4 regions of the Kocuria sp. LHG3120 genome follow, and region 1 is predicted to be linked to each of the others. Evidence: riboswitches for the same ligand, from Rfam matches in the RefSeq annotation. Region 1 holds a riboswitch; each other region holds the start of a gene.
The links. A riboswitch is a leader RNA that binds a small molecule or an ion and turns the genes downstream of it on or off. The one in region 1 is predicted to bind S-adenosylmethionine.
Positions count from the first base shown of each region.

Region 1 (3,605 bases):
ACGACGCCGTCGACGCAGGCCACGAGTTCGTCCGGGCTCAGCACCGGTGCCAGGTCCAGCAGCGTCCGCACCGGGACCGTGACGACGACGCCGTCCACGTCCACGGTCTCCCAAGGGGCGAGCTCCGCGTGGTGGCCGGTCACGCCACGGCGTCGTGGAGGCGCACCGTCGTTGGCGCGGGTGACGTGGATCGGCGCGACGCCCCGGAGCCGCCGCGGCAGCCGGAAGCCCCAGACCACACCGGCGCTCGCGTGGCTGAGCGCGCCGCCCTGGGTCAGCGCGAGCACGGGACGGGCGCCGGCGAGCACGGTGGTCCGCGCCTCGCCGGACGGGCCGCACGGCACGATCTCGTGCACCCCGCGGGAGAGGGTGCGGTACCGCAGCCCCCGGCGCTGGGAGTCGGTGACGCCCAGGGCGTCGGCCTCGTCGGCGGTGAACGGGCCGTGCCGGAGCGGGGAGGGAACGGGTCGTGGTGCGGGCATGGCACGACTCAACAGGTCGTCGAGGGCGACGGGCTGCGTCGTCGTCGGCCTGTGGAGGACGCTTCCGTGCGACACCGCCGCGGTCGCACGTGTCGGCGACCCGCGGGCCTGAGGTCGCCGACACGTGCAACCTCGCGGAGGAAGAAGGAGGGGGAACGGGTTCCGTGCCAGGCTGGGGGCATGAGCCGCAACGACCCCGCCGTCATCGACCGCCTCATGACCCGGCCCGGCCGGTGGGCCGTGGTGGGGCTGACCGGCAACACGGCCCGTCCGGCGCACTCGGTGGCGAAGCGGATCCGGGACGACCTCGGCATGACGATCGTCCCGGTCAACCCGAAGGGCGAGCCGGTGCACGGCGAGCCCGGCCATCGCACGCTCGCCGAGGTCCCGGGGCCGATCGACGTGGTGGACTGCTTCGTGAACTCCCGCCGCGTCGGCGCGGTGGTGGACCAGGCCATCGCCGTGGGCGCCGCCGCGGTGTGGCTGCAGCTGGGCGTCGTCGACGAGGACGCCGCCGCCCGGGCGGAGCGGGCCGGCCTCGACGTGGTCATGGACACCTGCCCCCTGATCGAGCTCCGGTCCCTGCTCCGGCGGGGCTGGACCCTGGACCCGGGCCGGACCCCGCCGCTCGCCCCGCCCGGCTGAACGACCCGGCGGAGCCGCCCGTACCGGATCGGCACCGTCCCGCTGCCGGCCGGGGCCGTCCCTGTGCGGCGGGACCGCACAGGGGTTGCACCCGGTCAGGGGCCACCCGCTAAGCTGTCCCCCGACGACGATGACGAGTCCCGACACGAAGCTCTGGCTGGTCGGGCGGCAACCCTCTCCCGTAGCGGGGTGCCCCAGATGAACATCGGGCCGCGGTGCACGTGCTCCGCGGCAAGTACGGCGCCCACCAGTGCGTCGGACCCGCGGGCAGGTCTCCACGACGCACGGGCGCGGGTCGGCATCGACCCGGGAGGAACACCCCATGAGCAAGCGCATCGCCCTGAACGCCTTCGACATGACCTGCGTGGGCCACCAGGCCCCCGGTCTGTGGAAGCACCCCCGCTCCCGGGCGGACGAGTACAACACGATCGAGTACTGGACGGACGTCGCCCAGGTCCTGGAGAAGGGGCTCTTCGACGCGCTGTTCCTCGCGGACGTCGTCGGGTACTACGACGTCTACCAGAACTCCGCGGCCCCGGTGATCCGGGACGCCACCCAGATCCCGGTCAACGACCCCTTCATGCAGATCTCCGCGATGGCGGCCGTGACGAAGCACCTCGGCTTCGGCGTGACGAGCGCGATCACCTACGAGCAGCCGTACCCGCTCGCCCGGAAGTTCGCGACCCTCGACCACCTCACGAAGGGCCGGATGGGCTTCAACGTGGTGACGTCCTCCCTGAAGTCGGCCGCCGAGAACCACGGGCTGACGGAGCAGATCTCCCACGACGAGCGCTACGAGATCGCCGAGGAGTTCATGGAGGTCTGCTACAAGCTCTGGGAGGGCTCCTGGGAGGACGGCGCGGTCCGGCGCGACCGGGTCAACGGGGTCTTCGCCGACCCGGCGCTCGTGCACCCCATCCAGCACCACGGCAAGTACTTCGACGTCCCCGGCATCGGGCTGACCGAGCCGTCCCCGCAGCGCACGCCGCTGATCTTCCAGGCCGGGGCCTCCTCCCGCGGGCGGGCGTTCGCCGGCCGCCACGCGGAGGCGGTGTTCGTGGGCGGCATCCGCCCGGACCTGACCCGGGTGGTGACCGACAAGCTGCGCGACGAGGCGGAGGCCAGCGGCCGGAACCGGGACGACCTCAAGATCTTCGCCATGCTGCACGTGATCGTCGACGAGACCGACGCGAAGGCCGAGCAGAAGCGCCGCGACTACGAGCGGTACGCCGACACCGACGGCGCGCTGGGCCTCGTGGGCGGCTGGTCCGGGCTGGACCTGGGCCGCTACGACGAGAACGACGTCCTGGAGTACATCAAGACCGACTCCATCCAGTCCTTCCTGACCCCCTTCACCACGGCCGACCCGCACAAGAAGTGGACGATCAAGGAGGTCGCCAAGCACATCTCGATGGGCGGCATGGGCGTGCCGATCGTCGGGTCCCCGCAGACCGTGGCCGACGAGCTCGAGCGGTGGATCGACGAGGGCGGGCTGGACGGCATCAACCTCGCCTACCACGTGTCCCCGGGCTCGTTCGAGGACTTCGTGGAGTGGGTCGTGCCGGAGCTGCAGAAGCGCGGCCGCTACCGCACCGGGTACGAGGGCACCACGCTGCGCGAGAACCTCTACGGCAAGGGGCAGACCAAGGTGCTCGGCACCCACCCCGCCGCCGCGTTCCGGGGTGCCTACGCGGGCAGGCCCTCCGCCGCGGACACCCCCGCCCGCCAGCTGGCCCTCTGAACCCCGTCCCCTGAGTTTGCGGCTCCGCCGGGAGCGCGGGGCAGGGCACGGACGAGGGCCCCCGCGTGCGGGGGCCCCTCGTCCGCGCCGGGTCAGGACGCCGGTGCGGCGCTCCAGCGCAGCAGGGCCGCGACGTCCGTGCCGTGGGGCAGCGCCCCCGGCGGCACGAAGACGGGGCGGCCGTCGGTCAGCACCGCGGCGCGCACCAGCGCGGCGTCGGCGGAGACCCGGCCCAGCACGCCGGCGCCCACGGCCTCCGACTCCTCCAGGGCGATCCACGGCTCGGCGTCCAGGGCGATGAGCTGCTGCTCCGTGTCCAGGTGGGTGTCGTCGAGCAGCAGCGTCTCCGCCTGGGCCTGCTGCAGGGCCGAGACCACGGGCGCCATCCCCGAGACGGCGGTGGGGTCCGCGCGTCCCTGCTGCTCGGCGAGCCGCTCGAGCAGCGCCTGCTGGCGGTGCGCCACGACCTCCGCCACGCGCTCCTCGACCTGGTGGTCGAAGTCGGCGGACTTGCTGCCCTCCGCCCGGGTGTTGGCGTCCACGACGCTCAGCATCGCCCGGGTCGCCTTGGACAGCTGCTCCTCGACCAGGCCCCGGGCCCGCAGGTCCCCGGCCAGGACGACGAGCTGCGCCCCGCTCTCGGCCACGACCTTGTCGATCTGCTCGGCCACCTGCTCGGTGTTGCGCCGCCACACGTCCTCCGTGTGCCGCTGCCAGCGCCCCTGCGACCAGCCGCC
Region 1 is NZ_JAFCWG010000003.1:255,081-258,685, reverse strand. Features, by position in the region: gene ACP7CD_RS08150 (hypothetical protein) at 1-482, opposite strand, end outside; gene ACP7CD_RS08145 (CoA-binding protein) at 663-1,127, shown strand; SAM riboswitch class IV at 1,257-1,371, shown strand; gene ACP7CD_RS08140 (LLM class flavin-dependent oxidoreductase) at 1,450-2,868, shown strand; gene ACP7CD_RS08135 (Vms1/Ankzf1 family peptidyl-tRNA hydrolase) at 2,961-3,605, opposite strand, start outside.

Region 2 (3,605 bases), on a different contig from region 1:
CCCGAAGAACCCGCGGTGCCGGGCCGGTGAGTGCTCCACGCTCAGCAGCGCGGAGCCGCCCCACTCGGCACCCGCGGACAGGCCCTGGAGGATGCGCAGGACCACGAGCCCGACGACGGCCCACCAGCCGATCACCTCGTAGGTGGGCAGCAGGCCGATCAGGGTGGAGGCCACGCCCATGAGCAGCAGGGAGGCCACCAGCAGGGCCTTGCGGCCGATCCGGTCCCCCAGGTGCCCGGCGATGATCCCGCCCAGGGGCCGGGCGATCACCCCGACCGCGAGCGTGGCGAAGGACGCCACGATACCGCCGAGCTCGGTGGCCATGGGGAAGAACTGGACGTTGAAGACGAGTGCGGCGGCGGTGCCGTAGAGGTAGAAGTCGTACCACTCGATGGTGGTCCCGGCGAAGGCCGAGGCCAGGACGCGCTTCTTGCCGTGGACGATGCTGCTGCGGCCCGGGGCGGCCGTGGTCGTGGTGCTCATGCGTCAGGCTCCTGGGGTTCGGTCGGCGTCGGTCGTGGCATCGGTCGTGGCATCGGTCGCGGCGTCGGTCGTGGCGTCGGTCGTGGCGCCGGTCCTCGCGTCGCCGATGGCGTTCAGGCCCTCCGGCAGGGTGCCGTTGATGAGGTAGTCGCCGAGGGCTCGGGCGCGGAAGGCGATCGGGTTGTGGGTGGCCACGGTCTGGGCGTTGCGCCAGTGCCGGTCCAGGCCCTTGGCCGTGGACGTGGCGGAGGCGCCCACGGTGAGGAACAGGTCCTGGGCCGCGCCGAGCGCCAGCTCCGGCACGGTGACCTGGGCGTGCTCCACGGCGATCTCGGACTCGTGCAGCGCCGCCGGGAGGGCCCCGGTGAAGTCCGGCCGGTCGGCGCCGGCCGCTGCGGCGGCGGCGATCCCGGCGTCCAGGGCGCGGGCGGCGTGCAGGACGGTGGCCTCGGCGGCGAAGGCCTTGGCGGAGATCCGCCCGGTGGCCTCCTGGATCAGCGGGTCGTCGCGGAACGGCAGGCCGAGCCCGGTGTTGAAGGTCCGCCGGCGTCCGGCGATGGTCTCCACCGCGTCCCGCCGGGCCGCCCGGGCGATGCCGGCCAGCACGGCCAGCAGCACGAGCTGGAAGAAGGCGGCCTCGTGGACGGCCTCCGCGCTGCCGGCGGTGCGGTCCAGCACGGCGTCCTCCGGGACGCGCACCCGCTCGAAGACCGCGGTGCCGGTGCCGGTGAGCTTCTGCCCGAAGCCGTCCCAGTCGTCCTCGAGCGTCACGCCCTCGGCGTCCGTGGCGACGACGGCGAAGCGCCGCCCGTCGCGGCCGTCCAGGGCGGCCGAGACGCGGGTGTAGTCGCAGAAGACGGAGCCGGTGGCGTAGAACTTCCGGCCGGTGAGCTCCCAGCCCTCGGCGGTCCGGCTCAGCACGGTGTTCAGGGTGCCCAGCGCGTTGCCGCCCTTCTCCGTGGAGGCGTTGCCGACGGTGGCTCCGGCCAGCACCCGCGGGTACCAGACCTCCTGGAGCTCCCGGGGCAGGAAGCGCAGGGACTCCACGAAGCCGTGGTGGGAGCGGTAGAGGTGGGCGATGTTGGAGTCGGCCTCGGCCAGGTCGACCAGCAGCCGGGTGAAGTCCTCGAGGCTGACCCCGGGGCCGCCGTGGGCCGCCGGGACGCGCAGGGCACCGAACCCGGCCCGGTCCAGCCGGCCGACCTCCGCGTAGGGCAGCGCGCGCCGGAGGTCCCGGTCCAGGGCGCCGGCGGCGATCTCCGCGAACAGCGGCCGGAAGTGCTCCCGCAGCCCGGCGTAGTCCCCGGGCAGGCCGGCGGCGAGGTCCGTGCCGGCGCGGGGATGGGCGGTGGTCTCCTCGACCGTGCTCGGGGTCATGCGGGGGTCCTCTCGGTCGCACCGAGGATTGCCGGTCGGCCGGTCGCGCCGGGGGCGGGCCCGGTGGCGGCAGCGCCGGAGGCTGACGTCACGGACCGACTGCAGATCCGGGATCTCCATCGGTTCTGGCATTAGCACCCTGACCCCGGTGGAGGGCGGGTTGCTGCGGCGTCGTCGAGCCAGATCTCTCAGCCGCTCTGAATGGGGCGCTTGCCATGGCATCAGACCGCCCGGTCCGGGACCAACCGGATGACGGGCGCACGTCATGGAATGTCACGACGGCGTCACAGAAGGTCACGTCCTCCGCGGTGGTGTAGCGGTGTGCCGCAGGAGACCGGATCAGTAGACCGGCTGGTCCGGGTCCACCTGTGCCGCCCAGGCGAGCACCCCGCCCTCGAGGTGGCGGACCCGCTCCTCCCGCCCGGCGTAGAAGGAGCGCAGCGCGGCGAGCGCGGTCGCGGAGCGGGCCCCGGCCTTGCAGTGCAGCACGAGGTCCGTGCCACGGGCCTCCGGGGGCAGGGCGTCCGCGCCGCGGTCGAGGATCTCCTGCAGCGGGACGGGCACGGCGCCGTCGATGGCCACGAGCTCCCGCTCCCAGTCCTCGCGCACGTCCACCAGGGCGAAGGACGCCTCCCCGCGCTCCCGGCGCTCGAGCAGCCGGGCCAGCTCGGCCGACCCGACGGTCTCGGAGGCGTCCGCGCCGGGCAGCGCGCAGACCGCGGCGGGCTGGGCCACCGCGGTGACCGGGGCGGCGTCGGGATCCGGGGTGAGCCGCATCTCGCGCCAGGTCATCGCGAGCGCGTCGTGCAGCAGCACCCGCCCGAGCAGGGGCTCCCCGGTGCCGGTGACGAGCTTGACGGCCTCGGTGACCATGACCGCGCCGACGGTGGCGGGGAGCATGCCGAAGACCCCGCCCTCGGCGCAGCTGGGCACCTCGCCGTCCGGCGGGGCCTCGGGGTAGAGGTCCCGGTAGGTGGGCCCGTGCCCGGCCCAGAAGACGCTGACCTGCCCCTCGAAGCGCAGGATGGAGCCCCACACGCAAGGCGTGCCGGTCAGGGCGGCGGCGTCGCTGACCACGTAGCGGGTCGCGAAGTTGTCCGCGCCGTCCAGGACCAGGTCGTACCCGCCGAGGATGTCCACGGCGTTGTCCGCGTCCAGCCGGACGGGGTGGGTGCGGACCTCCACCAGCGGGTTGAGCGCGGTGACGGCCTCGGCGGCGGAGACGGACTTGGGACGGCCGACGTCGGCGGTCGTGTGCACCACCTGGCGCTGCAGGTTGGAGACCGCCACCACGTCGTCGTCGACGATCCCGAGGGTCCCGATCCCCGCCGCGGCGAGGTACTGCAGGGCCGGGGACCCGAGCCCCCCGGCGCCGACGACGAGCACGCGGGCGTTCCGCAGCCGCCGCTGGCCGCGGGTCCCGATCCCGGGCAGGGTCAGGTGCCGGGCGTAGCGCTCGAGCTCCTCGCGGGTCAGTTCGGGGCCGGGCTCCACGAGCGGGGGCAGCGGGCTCACGGCCGCTCCCCCACGGGCGCCCAGTCCCCGCGCGGCACGTCCGCCGGGCCGGCTGAGGGGCCGGCGGACGGCCCGGCACCGGCGGCGTCCGTGTCGATCCGCCCGGCCATCGGCGAGGACGCGTGGGCGTGGCGGCGGGCCGGGATGCGCCCGGCACCGGCGGCGAGCCGGCCGGCGAGCACGGCGTGGCGCATGGCGGTGGCCATCGCCACCGGGTCCTGGGCGCGGGT
Region 2 is NZ_JAFCWG010000005.1:326,307-329,911, reverse strand. Features, by position in the region: gene ACP7CD_RS12385 (MFS transporter) at 1-483, opposite strand, end outside; gene ACP7CD_RS12380 (acyl-CoA dehydrogenase family protein) at 487-1,860, opposite strand; SAM riboswitch class I at 1,974-2,068, opposite strand; gene moeB (molybdopterin-synthase adenylyltransferase MoeB) at 2,200-3,375, opposite strand; gene ACP7CD_RS12370 (thiazole synthase) at 3,372-3,605, opposite strand, start outside.
Region 2: linked by a shared signal. The riboswitch ahead of ACP7CD_RS12380 (acyl-CoA dehydrogenase family protein) and the one ahead of ACP7CD_RS08140 (LLM class flavin-dependent oxidoreductase) in region 1 are both predicted to bind S-adenosylmethionine.

Region 3 (3,605 bases), 150 kb from region 1:
AGGGCGATCCGGTCCAACGTCTGCCACCCCTCCCGGTTCACCAGGCGCCGGGAGAGGGAGCCGGGCTGGCCGGTGCGGTACAGCATCGTCGGGTTGGGGCACACGTACATCGAGTTCGCCGCCTGGACCTTGGCGAGCATGGCGGTGTCCTCGAAGTAGTTGCCCAGCCGCTCGTCCCAGTCGCCCACCTCCTGTAACGCCTTATTGCGGAACAGGCCGGCAGAGGGGCGGGAGGGGTAGATGGCCACGTAGCTGTCGCGCTTGTGCCACGCCGCCTGCGCCCTCCCCTTCTCCGCCTGCCGGTGGGACAGCCCCGTGACCGGGCGTCCCTCAGAGGACGGGCCGCGCCGCCGAGGCAACAAGGACGGGCCCGGGGGCGCCCGGCGCGGGCTGCGCGGGGCGGCCGGCGGGCCGGTGCCAGAATGGCCGCATGAGCACCCCCGCCCACCTCGCCCCGCGACCGCCCGCCTTCGGCTCCACCCGCGCCGACCTGTGGCTGCAGGTGCTCCTCGTGCTCGGGGTGTCCCTGGGCGCCTCGGCCCTCTGGGCCGCGCTGTCCCTCGCCGAGCACCTGGCGCGCGGACCGCTGTCCGAGGCGCAGGCCACGATGAACCCGCCGCTGAGCCCGCAGCCCCTCATCGACCTGCTGCGCCAGCTCACCGGGATCGCCCTGGACCTGGTGCCGGTGCTGCTCGCGCTCTACCTGCTAGCCGGCTCCGCCGGGGCGCTGGGCACCGTCCGCCGGCGGATCGGCCTCGACGCCCGGATGCCCCTCCCGGACCTGGGCCTCGGCACCGTGCTCTTCCTGCTCATGGGCCTGGGCACGCTGGCGCTCTACGGCGCCGGCCGGGCCCTGGGCGTCACCGCGGAGGTGACCACGTCCGGGCTCGCCCCGCACTGGTGGACGGTGCCCGTGCTGCTGCTCTCGGCCGTGCGCCACGCCCTGGTCGAGGAGGTCGTGGTGGTCGCGTTCCTGACCGACCGGCTGACCCGCATCGGGTGGAGCTGGCCCGTGGTGCTGGTGGTCACGGCCCTGTTCCGCGGCAGCTACCACCTCTACCAGGGGATCGGGCCCTTCCTCGGCAACGTGGTGATGGGCCTCGTCTTCGCGGAGCTCTACCGGCGCACCGGCCGGGTGATGCCCCTCGTCGTCGCGCACTTCCTGCTGGACGCCGTCGGCTTCCTCGGGGCAGCCCGGCTGCTGGGCTGAGCCCCGCCCCGCGGTGCCCGGCCTCAGATGGTGACGGCGCCGTCCGGGGTGCTGAACGAGACGGAGAGCACCCCGGGGGTGCCGTCCGGATAGCGCCAGTCGACCTCGAGGTCCTCGAGCGCGGTCTCGACGGGGGCGCCCAGCCACTCGGCGACCCGTTCCGGGGCACCGGCGATGGTCATCCCCGCGAGCCCGACGTCCGTGATCCGCGCCTGGGACGGGTGCATCTCCGGGGCGGAGTCGAAGTGGATCATGAACGGCAGCTGCGGATCGGCGATCAGGCCCTTGACGCCGATCTGGTGCCACTCCAGGCACCGGCCGTCCGGGAACACCCGGTGGCCGGGCACGGAGCGGCGCCCCAGGCGCTGCTCGAAGGGGGCGAGGTCCTCGACCTCCACGACCCAGCCCAGCCAGCCGCCGCCGGCCGCGGACCGGGCCCGCACGGCCTGCCCGAAGGGGGCCTTCTCCGCCGCCGGGTGCTGGAGGACCTCGACGACCTCCACGTACTGGTGGTTCGTGAGCGGCAGGATCATGTTGCGGGTGCCGAAACGGGGGTGCACCCCGCCCTTGACCGGTTCGATCCCGAGCTGGTCGGCGATGCGCTCGGTGGTGGCCTCCAGGCCCTCCGGGCGGCAGGCGTAGGACACGTGGTCGACTCTCATGGGCACATCGTGGCACCCTGTGAGTTTCGTCTCCAAATCGGTCCGCGACGCGCCGGGCACCGTGCGGGCGGCACCCCGGCCGGGGCGTCACGCCCGACCCCGGCTTGACGCCGTGCGGGCCTGATCCGGAGAATGCTGTCCAGGTCATGAGCGCCAGCGTCCAAGCCCCAGCTAGCTGGCCGGCAACCCTCCACCGCGGTGGGGTGCCCTGGGTGAAGACCAGGCTCCTCGCGTCCGGCGAGCGAGCAAGCGCGGGTCCCCGGCGCCCGGCCGTTCCCGGCCGCACCGCCTCGGCCGGGACGGGACCCCTGAGATCCACAAGGAGTCCCACGGCATGTCCGATCTCCCCGCCTCCAGCACCGACGCCTCCGCCGCCCGCACCGACGCGGCCGAGCGCCCCACCCCCGAGAACCCCGGGGGCTGGGCCTTCGAGACCCGGCAGATCCACGCGGGGCAGAGCCCCGACCCGGTCACCGGCTCGCGCGCCCTGCCGATCCACCAGACCACGTCCTTCGTCTTCCCCGACGCCCAGGCCGCCGCCGACCGCTTCGCGCTCGCCGAGCTCGGCCCGATCTACACGCGGATCGGCAACCCGACCACGGAGGTCGTGGAGAACCGGATCGCCGCCCTGGAGGGCGGCGTGGGCGCCCTCATGCTCAGCGCGGGGCAGTCGGCGACGACGTTCGCCGTGCTCAACGTCGCCGGCGCGGGAGACCACCTCGTGGCCAGCCCCAGCCTGTACGGCGGGACCTACAACCTCTTCAAGTTCACGCTGCCCAAGCTCGGCATCGAGACCACCTTCGTCTCCGACCCCGACGATCCCGAGGCGTGGCGGCGGGCGGTCCGGCCGAACACGAAGGCCTTCTTCGCCGAGACGATCCCGAACCCGCGCAACGACGTCCTCGACATCGAGACGGTCTCCGGGATCGCCCACGACCACGAGGTCCCGCTCATCGTGGACAACACCGTGGCGACCCCCTACCTCGTCCAGCCCCTGCGCTGGGGCGCGGACGTCGTGGTGCACTCGGCCACCAAGTTCCTCGGCGGGCACGGCACGGCCATCGGCGGCGTGATCGTCGACTCCGGGGCCTTCGACTACGGCCGCTACCCGGACCGCTTCCCCGGCTTCAACCAGCCGGACGAGTCCTACGGCGGCCTCGTCTACGCCGAGGCCCTGGGCGCGGAGGGGCCCTTCGGCGTCAACCTGTCCTACATCCTCAAGGCCAGGGTGCAGCTGCTGCGCGACCTCGGCTCGGCGATCTCCCCGTTCAACGCGTTCCTCATCGAGCAGGGCATCGAGACGCTGTCCCTGCGGATGGAGCGGCACGTGGCCAACGCCGGGACGGTGGCCCGCTGGCTCGAGGCCCGCGAGGACGTGCGCTCGGTGTCCTGGGCCGGGCTGGAGTCCTCCCCGTGGCACGAGCGGGCGCAGAAGTACGCGCCCCGGGGCGCCGGGTCGATCCTGGGCTTCGTCCTCGACGGCGGCCGGGAGGCCGGGGCCGCCTTCGTGGACGCCCTGACCCTGCACTCGAACGTCGCCAACATCGGCGACGTGCGCTCCCTCGTGATCCACCCCGCGTCCACCACGCACAGCCAGCTCCTGCCCGAGGAGCAGCTGGCCGCCGGCGTGGAGCCCGGCTTCGTGCGCCTGTCCGTGGGCCTGGAGCACATCGACGACATCCTGGCGGACCTGGAGCAGGGCTTCGCCGCGGCCGCGGCCGCGCAGGGAGGAC
Region 3 is NZ_JAFCWG010000003.1:403,701-407,305, forward strand. Features, by position in the region: gene ACP7CD_RS08705 (glycosyltransferase family 2 protein) at 1-248, opposite strand, end outside; gene ACP7CD_RS08710 (CPBP family intramembrane glutamic endopeptidase) at 431-1,210, shown strand; gene ACP7CD_RS08715 (VOC family protein) at 1,234-1,872, opposite strand; SAM riboswitch class IV at 2,015-2,130, shown strand; gene ACP7CD_RS08720 (bifunctional o-acetylhomoserine/o-acetylserine sulfhydrylase) at 2,207-3,605, shown strand, end outside.
Region 3: linked by a shared signal. The riboswitch ahead of ACP7CD_RS08720 (bifunctional o-acetylhomoserine/o-acetylserine sulfhydrylase) and the one ahead of ACP7CD_RS08140 (LLM class flavin-dependent oxidoreductase) in region 1 are both predicted to bind S-adenosylmethionine.

Region 4 (3,605 bases), on a different contig from region 1:
CACCTGCCCGCGGACCTGCCCGCCGAGCGCCGGAGCCGGCTGCTGGCCGTGCGGCTGCTCGCCGACGGCGTGTGGTTCGCCGACGCCGCGGGCGTCTTCGCCCCCGACCCGCAGGAACGGGCCCGGGTCAGGGCGGTCGCCGACGAGCTCCTGGAGGGCTGAGCCGTGCTGCGCCGGCTGCTGCTGCTCGCCGCCGTGCTCGCCGAGGTGGCGGCCACACTGTCGCTGAAGGCGGCTCTGGACGAGCCCGCCTGGTACGCGCTCGTCGTCGCCGGCTACCTCGCCGCGTTCACCCTCCTGGCGGCCGTGCTGCGCCGCGGCATGCCGGTGGGGGTCGCCTACGGCGTGTGGGCCGCCCTCGGGGTGATGCTCACCGCTCTGGCGGCGGCCGTGGTCTACGGTGAGCGGCTGAGCCCGGCCGTGCTGGCCGGGATCGTGCTGGTCGTGGCCGGCGTGCTCTGCGTGGAGCTCGGCTCCCGCCGCCCCGCCCCCGAGACCGAGGAGGCGGCCTGATGGCCTGGCTCTTCCTCAGTGTCTCGATCCTCACCGAGGTCGCCGGAACCCTGTCCCTGCGGATGGCCGCCCGGGGCCGCCGCCGCTGGTACGCCGCCGTGGCCGTCGGCTACCTGGTGGCGTTCACCTGCCTGAGCCTCGTCCTGGCCGAGGGCATGGCGCTGGGCGTCGCCTACGGCATCTGGTCGGCCTCCGGCGTGGCGCTGACGGCACTGGCCGGCCGGGTCCTGTTCCGCGAGCCGTTCACCTGGGTGACGGCGGCCGGGGTGGCCCTCATCGCCGGCGGAGTGCTCCTCATCGAGCTCGGCGCCCCGCCGGTCTGAGCGGTCCCCGGTGCCGGGCCGGGTCCGGCGCCCCGTCCCGGGTGGTGCGGCGCCGGATCTCGTGTAGAGTAGTCCGCAGTTGTTGAGGTTCGTTTTTGTCTTTCAAGCAGTTCGGCCCACTCGGGTGCAGCAGTTTTTCTGAGAAGACGTTTTCCATGCATCACAACTGTTTTGTTTCTCGAACGTCGGGAAACGTTCATCTCATGAAGGATCAGGTCTCCCATGACTACCGGTATCGTCAAGTGGTTCAACGCTGACAAGGGCTTCGGCTTCATCACCCCCGAGGACGGCTCCAAGGACGTCTTCGCCCACTTCTCCGCGATCAACTCGAACGGCTTCCGCTCGCTGAACGAGAACGACCGCGTCGAGTTCGAGACCCAGGACGGCCCCAAGGGCCCCCAGGCTGCGAACATCAACGTCATCTCCTAAGGATCTTCCGCGGGCTCCGGCCCGTTGATCCTCCAGAACCGTCGTCGGGCTGCGCCCGGCGGCGGTTCTGTCGTCGTACCCGCCGAGCAGCACCGGGAGGAAGCGCCGTGACCGTTCCCGATCCGCTCCCCGCCGCGGAGGAGCCGGAGGACCCCTTCGTGGTGAACCGGGTCTCCGACGCCGAGCTGGACGTCTCCGTGCCGTTCGAGGTCGAGGCCTCCGAGTGGGGATTCGACGGCTCCGCCGACGAGGCCGGCGGCGGCTGGGGCTCGGCGGGGGACTACGGCCTCGAGTGAGCACCCCGCGGGTCCCACCGGCGCTCCGGACGTCACCGTCCTCCCGCACGACGGAGGCCGCAGCCCGACGGGCTGCGGCCTCCGTGCGCTCCTGTCCGCCGGCTATGCCGACAGCGGGAGGGACGAGGGGTGGAGCTTGAAGAACGGATGCCGTCCGGTCGCCGCGAGGGCTCCGGGAACGAGGAGCTGGCGGTACTTGGCGCACCATTGCGCCGTACCCTCCGTGTGCTCCGCCGCGGCGGCCAGGTCGTCGGCCTCGGGGCTCAGGTACTCCTGCACGTCCCCGTCGGTCGACGTGAGACGGACGAGGTGGAGATCGGGGAGGGCGGTGACGGTCACGTCGATCCACTCCTCGCGCTGGTCGGTGGTGATGGCTGTTCTTTCTTCGGACATGGTCATGTTTTCTCCTGACGTTCTTGCAGGCATCCGATGGCGTTGCCCGCCGCTTCGTCATCCGATCCACCCGGGAACATCGGGTTGGCGCGCAGCGGGTCGGAGCCCCTCCACGGTTCCGCCGGGGATCGTCGATCTCCGGCCGAGGGCGTGGACGCCGCATCTCGAGAAGCAGGTTCAGGCTACCCCGCGGCACCGACACCTCGACAAGCGAGTCGTGAGTTGTGTCACTGAAACGTAATGCGCGGGGCCGTCGCCTGCGCCGTCCCCGGTACTACGGGACCCATTCCAGCGCAACGATGTGTCGTCGAGATGTCCGGGCGGTGACACCCCGGGGAAGGCCTGTGCACAGGAGGGGGCACCGGATCCGGCCGGGTCGCCGCACGCGGACACGGTTCGGCCGATGTGGTTCAATGGGGAGAGCTTCAAGAGACCCGGTCGGCAAGCTCCGACTTGACCGGGCACCAACCCCATGTTCACGGGTGGTTCGGATGACGAAGCGGCTCGCATCGCCGCAGCAGCGGTACCCGGTGCGAGCAAGAGCGCACGAAGGATCCCGGTCATGTCCGACCCCCGCCACTCCGCCGCCCGCACGGGCGCGTTCCCCCAGCCCTCCCACGCCGTCCCGGCCACCGGGGACGGGACCCGCCGCGACCCCGCGCCGAGCGTCCCGGCGATCAGCGTCTCCGCCATGAGCGTCGAGGACTACGCCCGCGTGGTGCAGGTCCGCACCGAGTTCGTGGACTTCCTGCTGGCTCCGGCCCGCGGGGAGCTCGCCGCCGCGGCCTGAGGCCCGCCGCCGTGGACCTCCTCCTGGACCGTTCCGTGCTGCTGGGGGTGCGCACCCCGGAGCGCTGCCCCGAGCTGGCCGAGGTCCTGCGCCGGCACGGACACCGGCGGCTGTTCCTGCCCGCCACGGTGCTCGGGGAGCTGCTCGCCGAGCGGCCCGACGAGACGCTGTGGGCGGAGCAGCTCGAGCTGCGCTTCCCGGGCCGGGTCCTCCCCGCGGACGCCGCCGTGGCCCGGGCGTGGGGAGCGCTGGCCGCGACGGGGGCGGCCGATCCGCTCGCCGGGCTCACCGCGGCCACGGCCCTGGTCCACGGGCTGACCGTGCTGACCGCGGAGCCGGGGCGGTACGCCGGCACCGGGGCGCCCGTGCTGGACGCGTCCCCCGCCCGCCGGTAGCCCTCAGACGGCCCGGCGGTGCCGGCGGCTGCGCCCCTGCCCCTGCGCCGAGAGCGCCACGGCGCGCTCGTAGTGCTCGAGCAGCTGCCCGACCAGCACGTCCCACGTCCGGCCCTGGACCGCCGCGTGCGCCGCGACGCCGAACGCGGCCCGCTTCGCCTCGTCGCCCAGGAGATCCGCCACGTACCCGCGCAGCGCCCCGAGATCGCCCGGGGGATAGAGCCAGCCGGTGCGGGACCGGTCCACGAGGTCGAGGGGACCGCCCCGGCCGGTCGCGACCACCGGCACCCCCGAGGCCATGGCCTCCTGGATCGTCTGGCAGAACGTCTCGAACTCGCCGGGGTGGACGAACACGTCGAAGGACGCCATGATGCGCGCCAGGTCGGCACCGCTGCGGCGCCCGGTGAAGTGGGCCTGCGGGAGCCGGCGGCGCAGGGCGTCCTCCTCCGGGCCCGAGCCCACGACC
Region 4 is NZ_JAFCWG010000006.1:114,767-118,371, forward strand. Features, by position in the region: gene ACP7CD_RS12935 (TetR/AcrR family transcriptional regulator) at 1-162, shown strand, start outside; gene ACP7CD_RS12940 (DMT family transporter) at 166-513, shown strand; gene ACP7CD_RS12945 (DMT family transporter) at 513-836, shown strand; gene cspE (transcription antiterminator/RNA stability regulator CspE) at 1,059-1,265, shown strand; gene ACP7CD_RS12955 (hypothetical protein) at 1,373-1,561, shown strand; gene ACP7CD_RS12960 (hypothetical protein) at 1,664-1,960, opposite strand; SAM riboswitch class IV at 2,378-2,503, shown strand; gene ACP7CD_RS12965 (hypothetical protein) at 2,517-2,744, shown strand; gene ACP7CD_RS12970 (PIN domain-containing protein) at 2,756-3,139, shown strand; gene ACP7CD_RS12975 (glycosyltransferase family 4 protein) at 3,143-3,605, opposite strand, start outside.
Region 4: linked by a shared signal. The riboswitch ahead of ACP7CD_RS12965 (hypothetical protein) and the one ahead of ACP7CD_RS08140 (LLM class flavin-dependent oxidoreductase) in region 1 are both predicted to bind S-adenosylmethionine.